DNA from 3 places in the Paenibacillus sp. BK720 genome. Region 1 is predicted to be linked to each of the others. Evidence: predicted binding sites of a transcription regulator. Region 1 holds the regulator's gene; each other region holds the start of a gene.
The links. Region 1 encodes LexA, which represses DNA repair genes until DNA is damaged. Its sites were predicted from a motif close to CGAACATATGTTCG; they were not measured.

Region 1 (5,262 bases):
CGGTCAGTCAGCTTGATAAAGCGTTGGACAATAAAATGATGTTCGACGGATCTTCCATCGAAGGTTACGTTCGTATCGAAGAATCTGACATGTACTTATACCCTGATCTGGATACTTGGGTCGTATTCCCATGGGTTGCGCAAGACCGAGTCGCCCGTCTGATCTGCGATATTTACATGCCTGACGGAACTCCGTTTGCAGGCGACCCGCGCGGCATTCTGAAGCGTGCGCTGCAGGAAGCGGAAGAAATGGGCTTTACGGCAATGAACGTTGGTCCTGAACCGGAATTCTTCCTGTTCAAGACGGATGAGCGCGGCGAGCCTACAACCGAGCTGAATGATCAAGGCGGATACTTCGACCTTGCTCCTATGGACATGGGCGAGAACTGCCGCCGCGAAATCGTGCTTACGCTGGAAGAAATGGGCTTCGAGATTGAAGCTTCCCACCATGAGGTGGCTCCCGGCCAGCACGAAATCGACTTCAAATATGCGGATGCGATTAAGGCAGCTGACCAAATTCAAACGTTTAAGCTTGTGGTTAAGACGATTGCAAGACAACACGGCCTTCATGCCACCTTCATGCCAAAACCGCTGTTTGGCGTAAACGGTTCCGGTATGCACTGCCACCAGTCGCTCTTCCAAGGCAGCACAAACGTATTCTATGACGAGAAGGATCGTCTGGGCCTTAGCCAAACGGCACGTTACTACATGGCGGGCATCCTGGAGCACGCTCGCGCAATGGCGGCTATTACGAACCCTACGATCAACTCGTACAAACGGATGGTTCCCGGTTATGAAGCGCCTTGCTACGTAGCTTGGTCGGCAAGCAACCGCTCGCCAATGATCCGTATCCCGGCGTCCCGCGGTCTTAGCACCCGTATCGAGGTTCGCAACCCGGATCCGGCGGCCAACCCTTATCTGGCTCTTGCCGTCATGCTGAAAGCCGGCCTAGACGGCATCAAGAACAAAACGGCGCTTCCGGCTCCCGTAGACCGCAACATCTACATCATGACGGAAGAAGAGCGCCTGGAATCCGGCGTGCCAAGCCTTCCTTCCGATCTGAAGGAAGCGCTCGACGAAATGCTGCGCAGCGACGTTATCTGCGATGCGCTTGGCGAACATGCTCTTGCCCATTTCTACGAACTGAAAGAAATCGAATGGGACATGTACAAAACGCAAGTCCATCAATGGGAACGCGATCAGTATCTGACGCTGTACTAGGAAGGAAATCCCTTGGCGCTCTAAGCGTCCGGGGATTTTTCTTTTGAGGGCATTTTTAATTTAATTCGTGGACAAAGGGGAGTGCCCACTATATGCCCACATTACCCCCCCTTATTTTCAACCTATCTCCTGTATAAAGTCGGGGAACTGGCGGGGATCACGTTAGCAAGAATGATGTAGACGATAAGATTGCAGGGGATAAAGAGGAGGAACAACAGTCTTACATATAAAGGGGAGAGGTTGCAGTATTCGGCAATTCCTCCGCAAACACCGGCTATGGATTTGTTGAGCAAAGACCTGGTTAATTTCTTCTTCACGCTTAACCCCCTCAATACCAAGCAGAATAAGTCATTTGATCATACCATAATCAGGAAAATAAAAAGAGGCTGTTCTCCCTAACCGAATGTGAATTCGGATTAGCGGGAACAGCCTCTTCTATATCAATAGGTCAGTGGAAGTCGCGGAACAAGCCAACCACTTTGCCGAGAATGGTGACGTTGTTCAGGCGAATCGGCTCCATGGTGGAGTTCTCCGGCTGGAGGCGGATATGATCCTTCTCTTTGTAGAAGGTCTTCACTGTCGCTTCGTCGTCTTCCGTCATGGCTACTACGATATCGCCGTTATTGGCGGTCTGCTGCTGGCGGACGATAACATAGTCGCCGTTATGTATACCGGCTTCAATCATGCTGTCGCCAATGACATTCAGGATGAATACTTCATCGTCGCCTACGAAGTGTGCAGACAATGGGAAGTATTCTTCAATATTCTCAGTGGCCGTAATCGGCACGCCTGCCGTTACCTTGCCGACAATCGGTACCTGAGCCACAGCGGGGAGGATAATGCCGTCAACACCGTCTTGATCCAAAATTTCGATCGCCCGAGGTTTCGTTGGATCTCGTCTGATCAGGCCTTTCTTCTCTAGCCGATCCAGATGGCCGTGAACGGTGGAGCTTGACGCCAGGCCAACCGCTTCGCCGATTTCGCGAACTGAAGGCGGGTATCCTTTGTCCCGAACCTCATTCTTAATAAATTCAAGAATCGACTGTTGGCGGTTCGAAATCTTAGACACGTGAATCACTCCAATATAATATTTGTAGAAAATTATAGCATAGAACCGGAGTTCGTACAAACATAAGTTCTCAAAAACAAAAGTTCGCATTTTTTATTGACTGCAAACATTTGTTCGTGTTATTCTAAGAACATAAGAAAACAGAACAAACGTTCGGGGAGCGATAATCATGATTATGAATCCGTCTTTTTATAAAAGTATCCATAAGGAAGAAACCGCTAAATCGTTCAAGTTACGGGCGCATCACGTTCAACGTCATGCATTTAAGATTATTGTGTGCGCTGCAGTGTTCGTCCTTCTTTTTACGAGCTTCCTCATGATGCGTACGAATGCATCATCCGATCACATTCAAGAGGCTGCAGCGAATGAGCAGACCGTTATCGTAACGGCGGGAGACACGTTGTGGGGGATTGCAGATCGTTTTTACGAGGGGTCCAAAGACATTAGACAATACATATACAAGATTAAGGAACGCAACCAATTAAGCTCGGTAGAGCTTCGGCCAGGACAGGTATTAATTATTCCTCGATAGGCGATATAGAAAAGGACAGGTAATTCGGACACAGGATGTTCGAAATTATCTGTCCTTTTCTCATTCTTCTATCATTGCCTTGACAATTACTCGGGATAAAAGTCAAAATAGGTAAGAAGGATGAGTAATAAGCAAATGAGGTGAAGGCAGTGGAAGAAGTCATCGCGCGTATTAACGAATTATCCCGTAAAAATAAAACGGTAGGTTTGACGGAAGAAGAAATTGCGGAACGTGCCGTGTTGCGTCAGAAATATTTGGAGAATTTCAAAAGGAATTTCCGCCAGCAGTTGGATTCCATCGAAATTGTAGACGGCGATCCTAACGATGTCGCGCATTAATTAGGACATATATCCATTTAGCTAGCGTTGGCGCCGTTCCATGAACGGCGCCTGCAATATACAATAGGAGGAATTGCTTTGTCACGCACGTGGGAGCGCAAAGTGCGCAAAAATACGAACCAAATTAACAAGGCGCGTAAAAAGCATGGCGCATCGCAAATCGGCACTTCGGCAGCACCCAAGGTAGACCGGTATACCGGCCGCAACTACATATTTCCGATTGTGCTTATTTTGTTGATCAGCATGTATACGGTATTCATTACGACGGATCCATCCTTTAAGCCTACAACCATGTTCTGGGTAACGATAGGCTGCTACATTTTCCTTGCGCTGATTTTCTTCTTGCGGCGTCCTTACGTTACAATCGGCAAAGACTATATTCAAACCCGCAAAATGACGGGGGACAAGCAGCTGCATGTATCCAACATTAAAGGGATCAGCGTGCAAAACGGTGCTGTCGTAATCATGCAGCAAAAAGGCGCGAACTGGGTATTCTCGCGGCTGCTCAACCGTTATCCGACGGATGAGATCGGCAGCAAACTGCAGGATTTCGCCAAAACACACCATTTGCCTTTCGAACAAAAATAGAAAAAGAGTAGGAGAGTTATGCGAATTATGGGGAAGCAAGCGGTACTATTTGATCTTGACGATACGCTGTTGTGGGATGATCGCAGCGTAAAAGAAGCATTTGAAGCAACATGCCAAGCCGGTGCGGAAGCTGCCGGCGTTGATCCGCAGCAGCTTGAGGAAGCCGTACGCAAAGAAGCGCGCGCTCTTTACGAGTCCTATGAGACGTTCCCGTTCACGAAGATGATCGGGATTAACCCGTTTGAAGGACTCTGGGCGAACTTCCGCGAAGGCGAGCAGGAGGAATTCCGCAAGCTGGAGCAGCTTGCGCCGGGCTACCGCAAGGAAGCTTGGACACGCGGCCTGCGCGCGTTAGGCGTTGACAACGAAGAGCTGGGCGCAAAGCTTGCGGACCAGTTCCCTGCGGAACGCCGCAAGCGTCCGCTGGTCTACGATGAAACGTTCCGCGTGCTTGATGCCCTGAAAGGAAAATACAAACTGCTTTTGCTCACAAACGGCTCGCCGGATCTGCAGCGCGAGAAGCTTGCCGGCGTTCCGGAGCTGATTCCATACTTTGACCATATCATTATTTCCGGTGAGTTCGGGGAAGGCAAGCCTGCCGCGTCGATCTTCCGTCATGCCCTGGAGCGTCTCGGAATCGAGCCGGATCATGGCATTATGGTTGGCGACAAGCTGACTACCGATATTCTTGGCGCCAATACGATTGGCATGACTTCAGTATGGGTGAACCGTCATGGCGCGGTACGCAATGACGAAATCATTCCTTCGCACGAGATTGCTCATTTGGAAGAGCTGCTGCTGCTTCTTGAGCAATAATGGACAAGACAAAGCCCCTCGCCATCGGAAGATGGAAAGAGGGGCTTTTTTTTGAAAACGTCTTATTTAACGAAAGCAGGGTCTTCGAACGGATGAGCAATCCAGCCTTCTGTCTCAATGAACAGACGTACGGCTACGATTTGGCGGTTATCCATCAATGTGAAGAAGTGAGGGATTCTCTCCGGAACGGAGATCACGTCGCCGGCTTCGAGTTCAACGTCGAAGTAACCAACTTCTTCGGTCCCTTTAATAACGAAGATGCCTTTGCCGGCCGTAATCGCGCGAACTTCATCTTCTGTATGTGTATGAACGGATTCGAATTTCTTCAGCAGTTCATCAAGGTTTGGAGTGGCATCGGATAATGTAATGATGTCCCAAGTTTTGTAACCGCGGCGAGCGGCAAGGTCCGTAATTTCAGCATTGAAAGTGGACAGAACTTCTGCCTTCTCTTCATCGGAGAGAACGAATTTCTCTTGAAGGTGCGCAGGCAATTTCGTTGCATCCCAATGTTCATAAAGAACTTCTTGCTTGTCTAAAAATTCACGAACGTTCTGTTCTCCAGAAATACGTTCATTAGTATTGCGAATGCGGATTTCAGCCATTCTCAATCCCTCTTTCCCTATAGAAATTAACTGATAAGTCCAATTATATAGCAAATGTAGTCAAATGTCGATGGACTGCCTTTTCAGAGTGCGGCTA
Region 2 (5,262 bases), 100 kb from region 1:
AAGGCGGAAGCGTTGGCCGCCAAGACGCAGGGCAAGCCCGGCATCATTAAGGACTATCAGACGGCGGAGAGCAAGGAATATCCGTTCCGGCTGCATGACCTGACGCTTCTGCAGCGGGAAGCAAACGGCCGTTACGGCTATTCGGCGAAGAAGACGCTGGATATTGCGCAGGCTTTGTACGAGAAGCACAAAGCCATTACCTATCCGCGAACGAACTCCAATTACGTAACCGAAGAGAATCTGCCCGTCATGCAGAAGGTGCTGACGATGCTGCAGGGGTCCGATTCTTACCGAGAGCTGGCAAACGGCGCGGACCGGGGCAGGGTGCACAAGGGGAATAAGGCGGTTTGCAACCCGGCGAAGGTTGAGGACCACCATGCCATTATGCCAACGCCCAAGCGTCCTTCGGGCTTAAGCCCGGAGGAACACAATATTTATGATATGATCGTCCGGCGGTTCCTGTCGCAGTATTATCCGCCCGCGGTATACAAGAACCACACGGTTATGACCGAGGTGGAAAGCGAGATCTTTCGAACGAAGGCGAAGGAGCTGTTGGAGCTTGGCTGGAAGGTAGTTCTGCAGGATCAGGGGCAAGCCGCGAAGAAGACCACCAAGAAAAAAGCCAGCGAGAAGGATGAGGCTGAGGGCGATGAGGAAGAGCTGCTCACCGATAAACCGTTTGCCATTGAACCCCAGCAGGGCGTCAAATGCGTAAAATCCGAATCGCTTGAGAAAACGACCCAACCGCCAAAGCCTTATACCGAGGGCACTTTGCTGAAAGCGATGGAAAGCGCCGGCAAGTCGATGGAGGATGACGAGCTGCGCGAGGCGATGAAGGATACCGGGCTTGGCACTCCGGCTACCCGGGCTGCCACCATCGAACGGCTGAAACAGGTTGGTTATGTGGATCTGACCGGCAAAAAGCTGGAGATCTCTTCCAAAGGCTGTGCCGCGATCGAGTTGATTCGCGGGGCTGGCGTGGATTTGCTGGCATCGCCCGAAATGACCGGACGATGGGAGCAGCGCTTGCACCAGATTTCGCGCGGTGAAGCATCCGACGACCAGTTTATATTGAAGGTGAAGCAATTCGCCGCAATGATCGTCGATAAGGTTCGCCAGCAGCGCCCTGCCGCGCCGGGAACGTTCGAAGAACGCGAGAACGGCGGCAAGCGAGGGGCAACGGGTACCGGTTCCAAGCGGGGCAGCCGAGCTTCGAAGGCTTCCGGCGGAAGCCGGACCTCTTCATCGAGGTCAACATCCACCGCCTCAGCAACCGCTACCGCGGCACCTAAGGCAGCATCCCGTACGGCGGCTGCAAATCCTTCTCCCCGTGAGCCAATCGCGGCTTGCCCTAGAACGGGCTGCAGCGGACATATTATTGAAGGGAAACGCGGCTTCGGCTGCAGCGCCTTCCGGGATGGCTGTACGTTCGTTATCTGGAAGGAGCAGCAGGGAAAGACGATCTCGATCCCAATGGTTCGTTCCCTGCTCGAAAAAGGAGCAACGAGCCAGCTTACCTTCAAGCGTCAGGACGGCAGCAGCAGCAAAGCCAAGCTGGTGTTGACGGATCGTGACAAAGGCACGGTTTCCGTTCAAGGCGTGCAATCTTAAGTATAATCATTCAACAGAAAAAGGAGTAAAGCGCCATATGCCGCTTTACTCCTTTTGTTTATGCCATTAAGGTTAGGGTTGCTTGCGATTCACATAGTCGTGAATCGCCGGCGGCACTTCAAGCAGGTTATTCAAGGTGAAGAAGGCCCCCTTCGGTTCTACCTCGATATTAATGACATTGTACTGCCATTCGGATTCCGTTCTCATATGGATCGCATGAATGCCTGCCGTGAGAGCAGGCACAACATCCGTCCGGATCGAGTTGCCGATCATCCACGTCAAGTGGCGGTCATGACCGCCCTCCGCCAAGATCTGCTCAAGCGCTTCGCTGTTCTTATGCCGACGGATATAAATTCTCGTATCGAAATACCGCTCCAGCTTCATTTGTTCAATCTTGCGGCGCTGAATCGTAATTTCCCCTCCGGTGTATAGATGAAGGGTGTGACCTTCTCCGGCCAGCTTATCGAGTGTAGCCTCCATATTAGGATACGGCTCGGTCTCATGCTCGTATACGCTTAAGCCAAGCTTCCACAGAAAATCCTGCTCCGTCTTGGATTTCTTGCGGCCCGTAAGGTCGCAGTAATAGTGGTATGTATCAATAAAGGACTGCGGGAAATGCTCGCTCTTGAATCCGAGCACCGCTACGCCCGCAATATCGATCTCCGTCTGTTTATTGCGCACCGCATCTGCGCTTACCCCTTCATAACCCGCAAACCACGTCGTCATCGCGTCGACAAACTGTTCGATCACAAAGTAGAAATATTTGTTGCAGTGAATGAGGGTGTCGTCTAGGTCAAAGAAAAGGTTTTGCTTCATTTAAAAGCACGGCTCCTTTGGTGAAGTTCATCGTATGAACAATCTACCTTATTCGAAGCCTTACGTCAACGAAGCCCCAAGCGATGTTTAATTCAGGCGATTTATGCTAATCATTCTCATAAGGCAGGAGGTGAAGAGCATGCCATTCAATAAAGCCGACAAAACGCAAAACCGTCAAAACCAATCCAGTTTTAAATCGGAAGCCATTGGCCTTAAGTTGAACAAACTCGCAAACCGTCCTCCAAGCATGAATGGAATTAATAAACAGCTGCCGTAAAACAGCTCAGGCGGAATCCAGGGACGATATTCTTCCAGCGCCCTTGGATTCCGCCTGTCTTAAAGTATTTAGAGCCGTTAAGCATATTTCTGCTGAGCGGCCATCAGTTTATTCTTAATAAAGGCGATACGCCTGCGTACATAGAAGTCCATGCTGTCACCCTTCAAATCATTTGGCGAGATCACCTCCTCTGCCCGATTATCGATAATCGTTAATGTTCCGTCCGTGTAAAACTTAAACGTAAGGTCCCGGCGCGGCCATCCTTTCTCTAAATAACGAAAGTTTTCGCAGCTTTTATTCATGGTGATTCAGCCTCCTCCAAAATGATTATGGGATGCAAAACAGGGAACGTTTGTTCTGTTTTTATTATAGCAAACATTTGTTCGTGTGGAAACTGTTTTTTGTTTCTCGTAAACTAGATTCATAGAATGGCGAAGCGTTTACAAAAAAGGGGCATGGACTTATGTTGAGAATATCGAATCTTAGAGTACAAATTCCCGGTGGGCCGACGATCTTGAAGAATATCAGCTTTGAAGTCCAGCCAGGCCAATTTATCGCAATAAAGGGAGCCAGCGGCAGCGGCAAGTCGATGCTGCTCAAAAGCTTGGCGCTGCAGAACAAGTGGAGCGGCGGCAGCTATTTCTTCGAAGGCGAAGACATTTTCAAGCAGGGGCTCGCGGGCAGATTGAAAATCAAGCGCGCGGTAGCTTATCTGGAGGAGAAGCCCGTTCTGTACCAGAACAAGACCGGGCTTAAAAATGTCAGCATCGGTGCCGTTGCGCAGACGCCTGCGTGGCGCAGATGGACGGGCATGCTGCGCAACGACGATTACATGGGCGCGATGGATACGATTGAAAAGCTGGGACTGCTCGATAAAGCCCATCAAAAAGCCAGCACGATGAGCGGCGGCGAACGCCAGCGTATCGCGATTGCCCGGGCACTGGTGCACGGAGCGAAGGTGATCGCCGCGGATGAGCCGGTGGCAGGGCTTGATCCCCATACGGCGGACCGCGTGTTGTCCGATCTGAAGAGGCTGACTACGGAGCAGGGCGTTACGGTTATCGCGGTGCTTGATCAAGGGGACTGGGCGGAAAGGTTCGCGGACCGGATTATCGGTCTAAACAACGGCGAGCTTGTGCTGGACGTGAAAGGCAGAAGATTAACCGAGCGGGAGAAAATGATGCTGTGATCGAGCTTCGATTAATCAAAGAAAACGAATTGGAAGGGGCACTCCGGCTGGAGCAGCAATGCTACGTTCCGGAAGCGGCCGCTACCCGGGAAGGGTTCCGGTACCGGCTTGCGCATTACCCGGGTTATTTCTGGTCGGCCTGGTCCGGGGACAAGCTTCTTGGCATAACGAACGGCATCCGGACCTCTGCCTGGTCTTGCGGGGACGAGATGAAGGGCGTCCAGCGGGATGAAGAGGAAGGCGATAACTTCTGCATCCTGACCGTTGCCGTAGCGGAGGAGGCAAGACGACAGGGAGTTGGAGCCATGCTGCTCGAGCGCCTTGTGTCAACCTGCGACAGGGCCGGGCATAAAGCGATTATTCTGATGTGCGAACGGCATCTGATCTCCTTTTACGAGAGAGCCGGGTTTGCTTACGTTGGGAAAGCGGCATCTTCGCACGGCGGCGTCGAATGGCATGAAATGAGGCGTACCCCGCATATAATGGAGCATCTGACCAAATAGGTAGGTGTCTTCGAATATGGCTTTTCAGTCTCCAGTCATTGTCCAATCTGCAAGAGCGGCATTCCCGAAAGCGGAGCTTTGGATCCCTTACGTTAGCGGAGGATCAAACGAGAATGCAATCAAGCGAATCAATGAATCCATCCGGAAAGCGGCACAGCAGCTGGTAGACGAGCAGGGCTCGCTTGATGATCCGCGGGCTGAAATGAGCGGGTATTACGAGGTCAAGAATAACGAAAGGGATATTCTCAGCCTGTCGTTATTCAATTACGCCTATTCGGGGGGCAGTCATGGCCTTACGCTGCAGGTCTCGCTGACGTTTCGCGTGTCAACCGGACACGCCTACAGCCTTCCCCAGCTGTTCAAGCCCGGAAGCGCGTATGTTCAGCGCATTTCCGAAATGGTCAGCGAACAGATCAAGGAACGCGACATCAGCACGCTGGAGCCATTCGCAACCATCCGGCCGGATCAGGATTACTATATCGCCGACCGGTCGATCGTCATCTATTTTGCTTTATACGAGCTGACGCCGTATGCTTACGGTTTTCCGTATTTTCCGATCTCGGCCTACGATCTTCAGGATATCGTGAACGAGAATGGTCCGCTAGGCGCCATGGTGCCGAATAATTAGGACAGCACTTGACAATGCCGGGCGGTGAAGACCAAAGGAGCTGATCGGTGGATGGACAGGAGAAAATGGCTTGGGACAATTGCCCATCTGCTGCTCGGCATTCTGTTTCCTTATGTACTCATCGGCGGTATCGTTCTTGTGTACGGATTCATGGCGCCGTCAACAGCCTCCCAGAAGGCTTACGGCGCTGCCATCATTCTGGTCTATGCTCTGTTAATCCTTGGAGTAAACCTATGGA
Region 3 (5,262 bases), on a different contig from region 1:
GGCGGTGCTGCCTAGTTTTCACCATAGATGCAGCTGGTCGCCCGTGTTTAGCGGTTCGATGCATTCGGCGGTGTCATTCTTGACGCTTCCGACTGCCGGGGATACCGGATAGGCTTCGAGCTCTTCCGCCGCATACGGCAGGAACAGACGCTGCAAGGCCTGCGGGTCCTGCACGGTTCGGTCAAGCCAGAAGGGCTCGTCCTCCGGGCGCAAAATCACCGGCATCCGGTCGTGGATCGGAGCCATCAGCTCGTTGGGCGAGGTCGTCAGAATGGTGCAGGTGCTGACCGTTGTTGTGCCGTCCGCCGCAAGCCACGACTCGTAAAGACCGGCCATGCTGAAGATGGAGCGGTCCTTGCGGACAATACGCATCGGCTGCTTGCCGCCGTTCGTCTTTTTCCATTCGTAGAAGCCGTCTGCCGGGATGAGGCAGCGCTTGCGGCGGAGCGGCGTCTTGAAGGCCGGCTTCTCGGCCGCTGTCTCGGAGCGGGCATTGAGCATTTTATTGCCGATCTTCGGGTCGTCGGCCCAAGGCGGAACAAGTCCCCACTTCAGCTCGCCGAGCCGGTTGCGCTGACCGTCATTTATAATGGCAAGCACCTGCTGGCCCGGCGCTACGTTATATTTGGGACGATGGTAAGGCACCTTCGTCTCGCCGATCATATAACGGATCATCAGCTCCTCGAGCGATACGGTGATGGTGTATCTTCCGCACATGGCAAGTCCTCCTGAAAAATTTTTTGGAAATGAAAAACTTACTTCGAAAGCATACGCTTCACGTCCGTTGTTTACTTTTTATTATGCATGAACAGGCGGCCTGACGGCAAATACTTGTGTTACCAGTATCAGTACGGGAGGGCGGTCGATGTTAAGCAGGGGGAGAGGGCGCGGCCGCTACGGACTACGGCTTCGCAAAATCAAACAGTTCTTTTCTCTGCCCGCTGCGGCATGGGATTATGCGGTCGGCAAATGGCATGGGCTGGAGGCTTCGCATGAGATGCTAGCGGAAGCTACCCCATTGCAGCTTGCCGAGGATGCGGTTGCCGGGCTGGAGGGGGAATGGCGGAAGCTGGAGGAGCAGCAGGCGGAGCCGGTGACGAGCGCATGGAGCGGGGAGGAGAAAATCCTGATCGAACGGATCCGGGAGGAGACCTCCCGTCTGAACCGCAATAACGTGACGCGGACGGAAGCCTACCGGCTGATGCATCAACGCCATCCGGAGCTGCACTGGGCGATGCTGGCCCATCTCGTTTCCCGCAACGGGGGCTGGAATATGACGGATCTGGCAGGCGAATGGCTGCCGCAGCTGCTCCCGGACGATAAACGCCAGTCCGTCTTCCTGCTGCTCGAGCATGCGAATTCGTTTATTTTTGGCGATGCTTTTCCGCAGCTGCTGCTCTACGGGGAAAGCGTCCGCCTGGGACGCCCGTTGTTTCATCTGCTTCCGGCCTTCGGAGTAACGCGGTTTATGAAGCCGGTGTGGGAGCAGTTCTGGCGAACACGCGATCCCGCGCCGCTGACGGTCGCGCTAATTGTGAACGAGCAGCATTTCATCGAGCAGCGGGTGGTGCAGGACGATTACTTCCGCAAAAACGTGCTCGATACCTTCTTCTTCGGCATGCAGTCGCTGCTGCAGCTGAACGCGGTGATGTTCCCGTATCATGCCGAAGCGGAGCCAGAGCTGCGGCTGGCGGGATTAATCATGGAGGATTTCGACGATGTGTCCGAACGGATTGAATTCGGCAAGTCCTTGTATGCGATTTTGTTCGGCGTCCCCCGGGTGCGGGAAGGAGCGCTTGCTTTTGCGGGCAAAGGACGCCATACCGGGTCAAGGGCAGATTATGCCCCGCATCTGTTCGCCCGGATACGCCGGGAGCCGCCAGCCGCGCTGTACAAGGAGCGCTTGCTGGGCGGCAAGCTGCTGCCTGGCGCGGCGCCGTTATACAGCCCGGAGCTTCGCGACGCCTGGGCGGACCGGAAGCTCGAGAGCGCGAAGCGGGAAGACTGGTTCGCTTCGGCTTCCGGCATCATGCCTTATTTCCGAAAGCTGAAGCTGCCCCGCAGCTTCGAGCTGACAGGCGAGTACGGCCTGCTGCTCAACAAGATTGAGCTCGCCGTGCTTGCTGCCCAGCAGCTGAGGCAGCAGGAGCATCCTTGAAAACGAAAAGAAGCCTGAAGTTCGAGCCGGACTTCAGGCTTCTTTTTCCATCGCAGATTTTTTCGGCCGGCCCAACTGTTTGAAATTACCTTTAAATATCCCTTGCATAGCGAACGTACATTCGGTATATAATAATATACGAACATACTTTCGCATTTGCATTGGAGTGGGGATTATGGAACGTGTCATTATGCTGATTGACTGCCAGTCGTTCTACGCGTCCGTCGAGAAGGCCGCGCATCCCGAATATAAGAACGATCCGGTCGTTGTGGCCGGCGATCCTTCGAGGCGTTCGGGCATTATTCTGGCAGCTTGTCCGCTTGCGAAGCAGTACGGCGTGACGACCGCCGAGACCCTTGGCGAGGCGCTGGGCAAATGTCCGCATCTCGTCATTATCAAGCCGAGGATGCAAGCTTATATCGATGTCTCACTAATGATTACCGACATTTTTCGTTCGTTTACCGATCTGGTGGAGCCCTTCTCCATCGACGAACAGTTCCTGGACGTTACCGGTTCCTTGTCTTACTTCGGCACGCCCGACGAGATCGCAAGGCAAATCCAGACCAAGATTATGCTCTACACCGGCGTATGGGCCCGGGTTGGCATCAGCTCCAACAAGATTCTGGCCAAGATGGCCACGGATATTTGGGCGAAAAAAAACGAGACCGGCCAGTTCACTCTCCCGAAATCCGAGGTGGAATCTTTATTATGGCCGCTGCCCGTGAATAAAATGTTTGGCGTCGGCTCGCGGATGACCGCGCATTTCCAACGGATGGGGATTGCAACGATCGGAGATCTCGGCTGTCTTCCCCTGCCGGAATTCAAGCGCAGGCTGCGGGCGCGGATGGGCCGCAACAGCGATATTCAGGCAGAGCTGTTCTGGCAGACCGCAAACGGCATTGACCCGAGCCCGGTCAAGCCAAGCACCCATGACGCGCAGCAAGCGGTCGGCCATCAGATGACGCTTCCCCGGGATTACAGCAAGCCGCAGGAGATTGACGTTGTTCTGCTGGAATTAAGCGAGGAGGTATGCCGCCGCAGCCGAGCCAAGGGATATATGGGCAGCGTCGTTGGAGCAGGCGCGCAAGGCGCGGATTTCGACCGCCCGACCGGTTTTTTTCGCCAGATGACGGTACCCGATCCGACGAATATTACGAAGGAAGTATTCGCTGCGGCCCGCACGTTGTTTTACGCCCATTGGGACCGGCTCCCCGTCCGCAAGCTTGGCGTGACCTTATCGAAGCTGGTGCCCGACGACCAATATCAGCTTACCCTGTTCGGAAACAGGGAGAAGGAAAGAAAGCTGGATCGCGTCACGGACGCGATCCGTCATAAATTCGGAACGACCTCGATTCTCCGGGCGTCCTCGCTGCTCGAGTCAGCCCAGGCCCGTGAGCGCAGCGTCAAAATTGGAGGACACTACAAATGAGCAAGAAACTGGAAGGAAACGGCCGCTGGGAATCCAGCCGTATGATGCTGCCTGAACACCGGGAGCAATATCTAGAACGGCGCGAGCCGCCCCAAGCCTCCGGACCTGTCCCCGTTCCAAGCAAAGAGGAGCTTGAGCTTATCCGCGATTACGTGCTGCTCCCCATGATGCTGACGATCGTAGATAAGAACTGCAAGGACATCGAGCTGTCCTTTTACTCCATGAAGCAGCTGTACATGAAAGCCTCGCGCGTCCTGATGGGGCATATTCACACGGATCTAACCGCTGTTCGCAAAGCGCTTAAGGAGCGCAATATCCGGGTCTTCCTCGAGGAGAGCGACAGCGAGCATGGAGCTATTCATTACAGGTTTGTCTGCCGCGGCTACGAGGACCGCTTCTCCATGATCCGCGACGCGGCCCGCGCCGAGATTAGCGTCCGCATCGCCAAATATATCTCCACGATGTTTAAGTGAACTTTACGAAAGCACCGCCCGCTGGCAAGCAGCGCGGTGCTTTTTGATTGGGTCAATTCACATGCTCCCGGCGGTATGCCTTCGGGGACATTCCGAAAACCTTCGTAAATTGGCGGGTGAAATAGTTGCTGTCGTTAAAGCCGCTTTTATAAGAAATTTCCGTAATCGGGATACGGGTTGTCTTAAGCAGGTTGCACGCATGCTCCAGGCGGAGGCGCAGAAGATAGGCAAAGGGCGTCGTTTGATAATAGGATTGAAAGATCCGGTTCAAATGCCTCACCGATATGCCCGATTTATCCGCGATCTGCTCCCGCGTAAGCGGTTCGAGATAGTGATCCTCCATGAAGGAAATGGCATTCGCCAAATGCATCAGATTTCCTTGGATTCCTTGCTGATCCTGGTTCTGATATTGCCTGGACAAATAGACGACGAGTTCCATGAAACGAGAGCGCAGCATGGTCTGATAGCCCTGAAGCCTGCCCGTGTATTCCTCAATCATAAAGGCGACGAGGGAGGATACGTATTCCAGGCTCGGGATCGGCAAGCTAAGCTTGCTGTTAAAGGGCTGGATATTCCGATAAAACGGTTCCAATACAAAAAGCGCCTGATAGCCGATTGACGTTCTCAGGTCAGGGCCGGCTGACGTTAGGATCTCCGGGCGGTACATGATGTTGCAGATCCGGAAATCATGGGGATCCTTGTATGCATGGGAGGTAGCGCCGTCGATAACAAAGACATCCCCTTTCTTAATAAACGAGGCTTCGGTGTTTACGATATGAGTCGCATTCCCGTTCAAAACAATAACGAGTTCGGAAAAATCCACATGATCGTGAAGATACATGTCCTCGTCATGCCCGCCATACCCGATATAGAACAGAAATTGCTCGTCGGATGTAAACCAATTCAAATGGACACTTCTCGTAAGACTCTCTCCCTTCTTAACCCCGGCACAACAATCCAATGTCCTAATCATGCTATTTTAAGACCCTAAAATCAAGGATGAGGTCTAATACGCTCCATTATAATGCTAAGTGAACAAGAAAAAGCAGAGGAGTGGTACAGACTTGTCCGTCGTAAGCATCTGGCAACGCATCGTTAGGCAGCGCTATCTTTATTACATGTCAGTTCCTTTTGTCGTTTTTGTTTTTCTATTCAGCTATTTGCCGCTATGGGGCTGGACGATGGCGTTTCAGCAATTTCGA

Region 2: the regulator LexA is predicted to act here: its motif matches at 3,077-3,090, upstream of FHT67_RS06925 (phosphonate ABC transporter ATP-binding protein).
Region 3: the regulator LexA is predicted to act here: its motif matches at 2,269-2,282, upstream of FHT67_RS09965 (DNA polymerase IV).

What each region holds. Positions count from the first base shown of each region.
Region 1 is NZ_JAASRQ010000001.1:1,426,063-1,431,324, forward strand. Features, by position in the region: gene glnA (type I glutamate--ammonia ligase) at 1-1,220, shown strand, start outside; gene FHT67_RS06395 (PspC domain-containing protein) at 1,343-1,537, opposite strand; gene lexA (transcriptional repressor LexA) at 1,669-2,289, opposite strand; gene FHT67_RS06405 (LysM peptidoglycan-binding domain-containing protein) at 2,606-2,821, shown strand; gene FHT67_RS06410 (DUF896 domain-containing protein) at 2,971-3,159, shown strand; gene FHT67_RS06415 (hypothetical protein) at 3,238-3,747, shown strand; gene FHT67_RS06420 (HAD family hydrolase) at 3,775-4,563, shown strand; gene FHT67_RS06425 (1,2-dihydroxy-3-keto-5-methylthiopentene dioxygenase) at 4,626-5,165, opposite strand.
Region 2 is NZ_JAASRQ010000001.1:1,527,058-1,532,319, forward strand. Features, by position in the region: gene FHT67_RS06905 (type IA DNA topoisomerase) at 1-1,611, shown strand, start outside; gene FHT67_RS06910 (HAD family hydrolase) at 1,684-2,427, opposite strand; gene FHT67_RS06915 (hypothetical protein) at 2,567-2,704, shown strand; gene FHT67_RS06920 (hypothetical protein) at 2,782-3,006, opposite strand; gene FHT67_RS06925 (phosphonate ABC transporter ATP-binding protein) at 3,168-3,893, shown strand; gene FHT67_RS06930 (GNAT family N-acetyltransferase) at 3,890-4,396, shown strand; gene FHT67_RS06935 (DUF3298 and DUF4163 domain-containing protein) at 4,413-5,024, shown strand; gene FHT67_RS06940 (hypothetical protein) at 5,076-5,262, shown strand, end outside.
Region 3 is NZ_JAASRQ010000002.1:678,880-684,141, forward strand. Features, by position in the region: gene FHT67_RS09955 (SOS response-associated peptidase) at 19-717, opposite strand; gene FHT67_RS09960 (DUF2515 domain-containing protein) at 866-2,158, shown strand; gene FHT67_RS09965 (DNA polymerase IV) at 2,334-3,587, shown strand; gene FHT67_RS09970 (YhjD family protein) at 3,584-4,060, shown strand; gene FHT67_RS09975 (helix-turn-helix domain-containing protein) at 4,113-5,033, opposite strand; gene FHT67_RS09980 (ABC transporter permease) at 5,179-5,262, shown strand, end outside.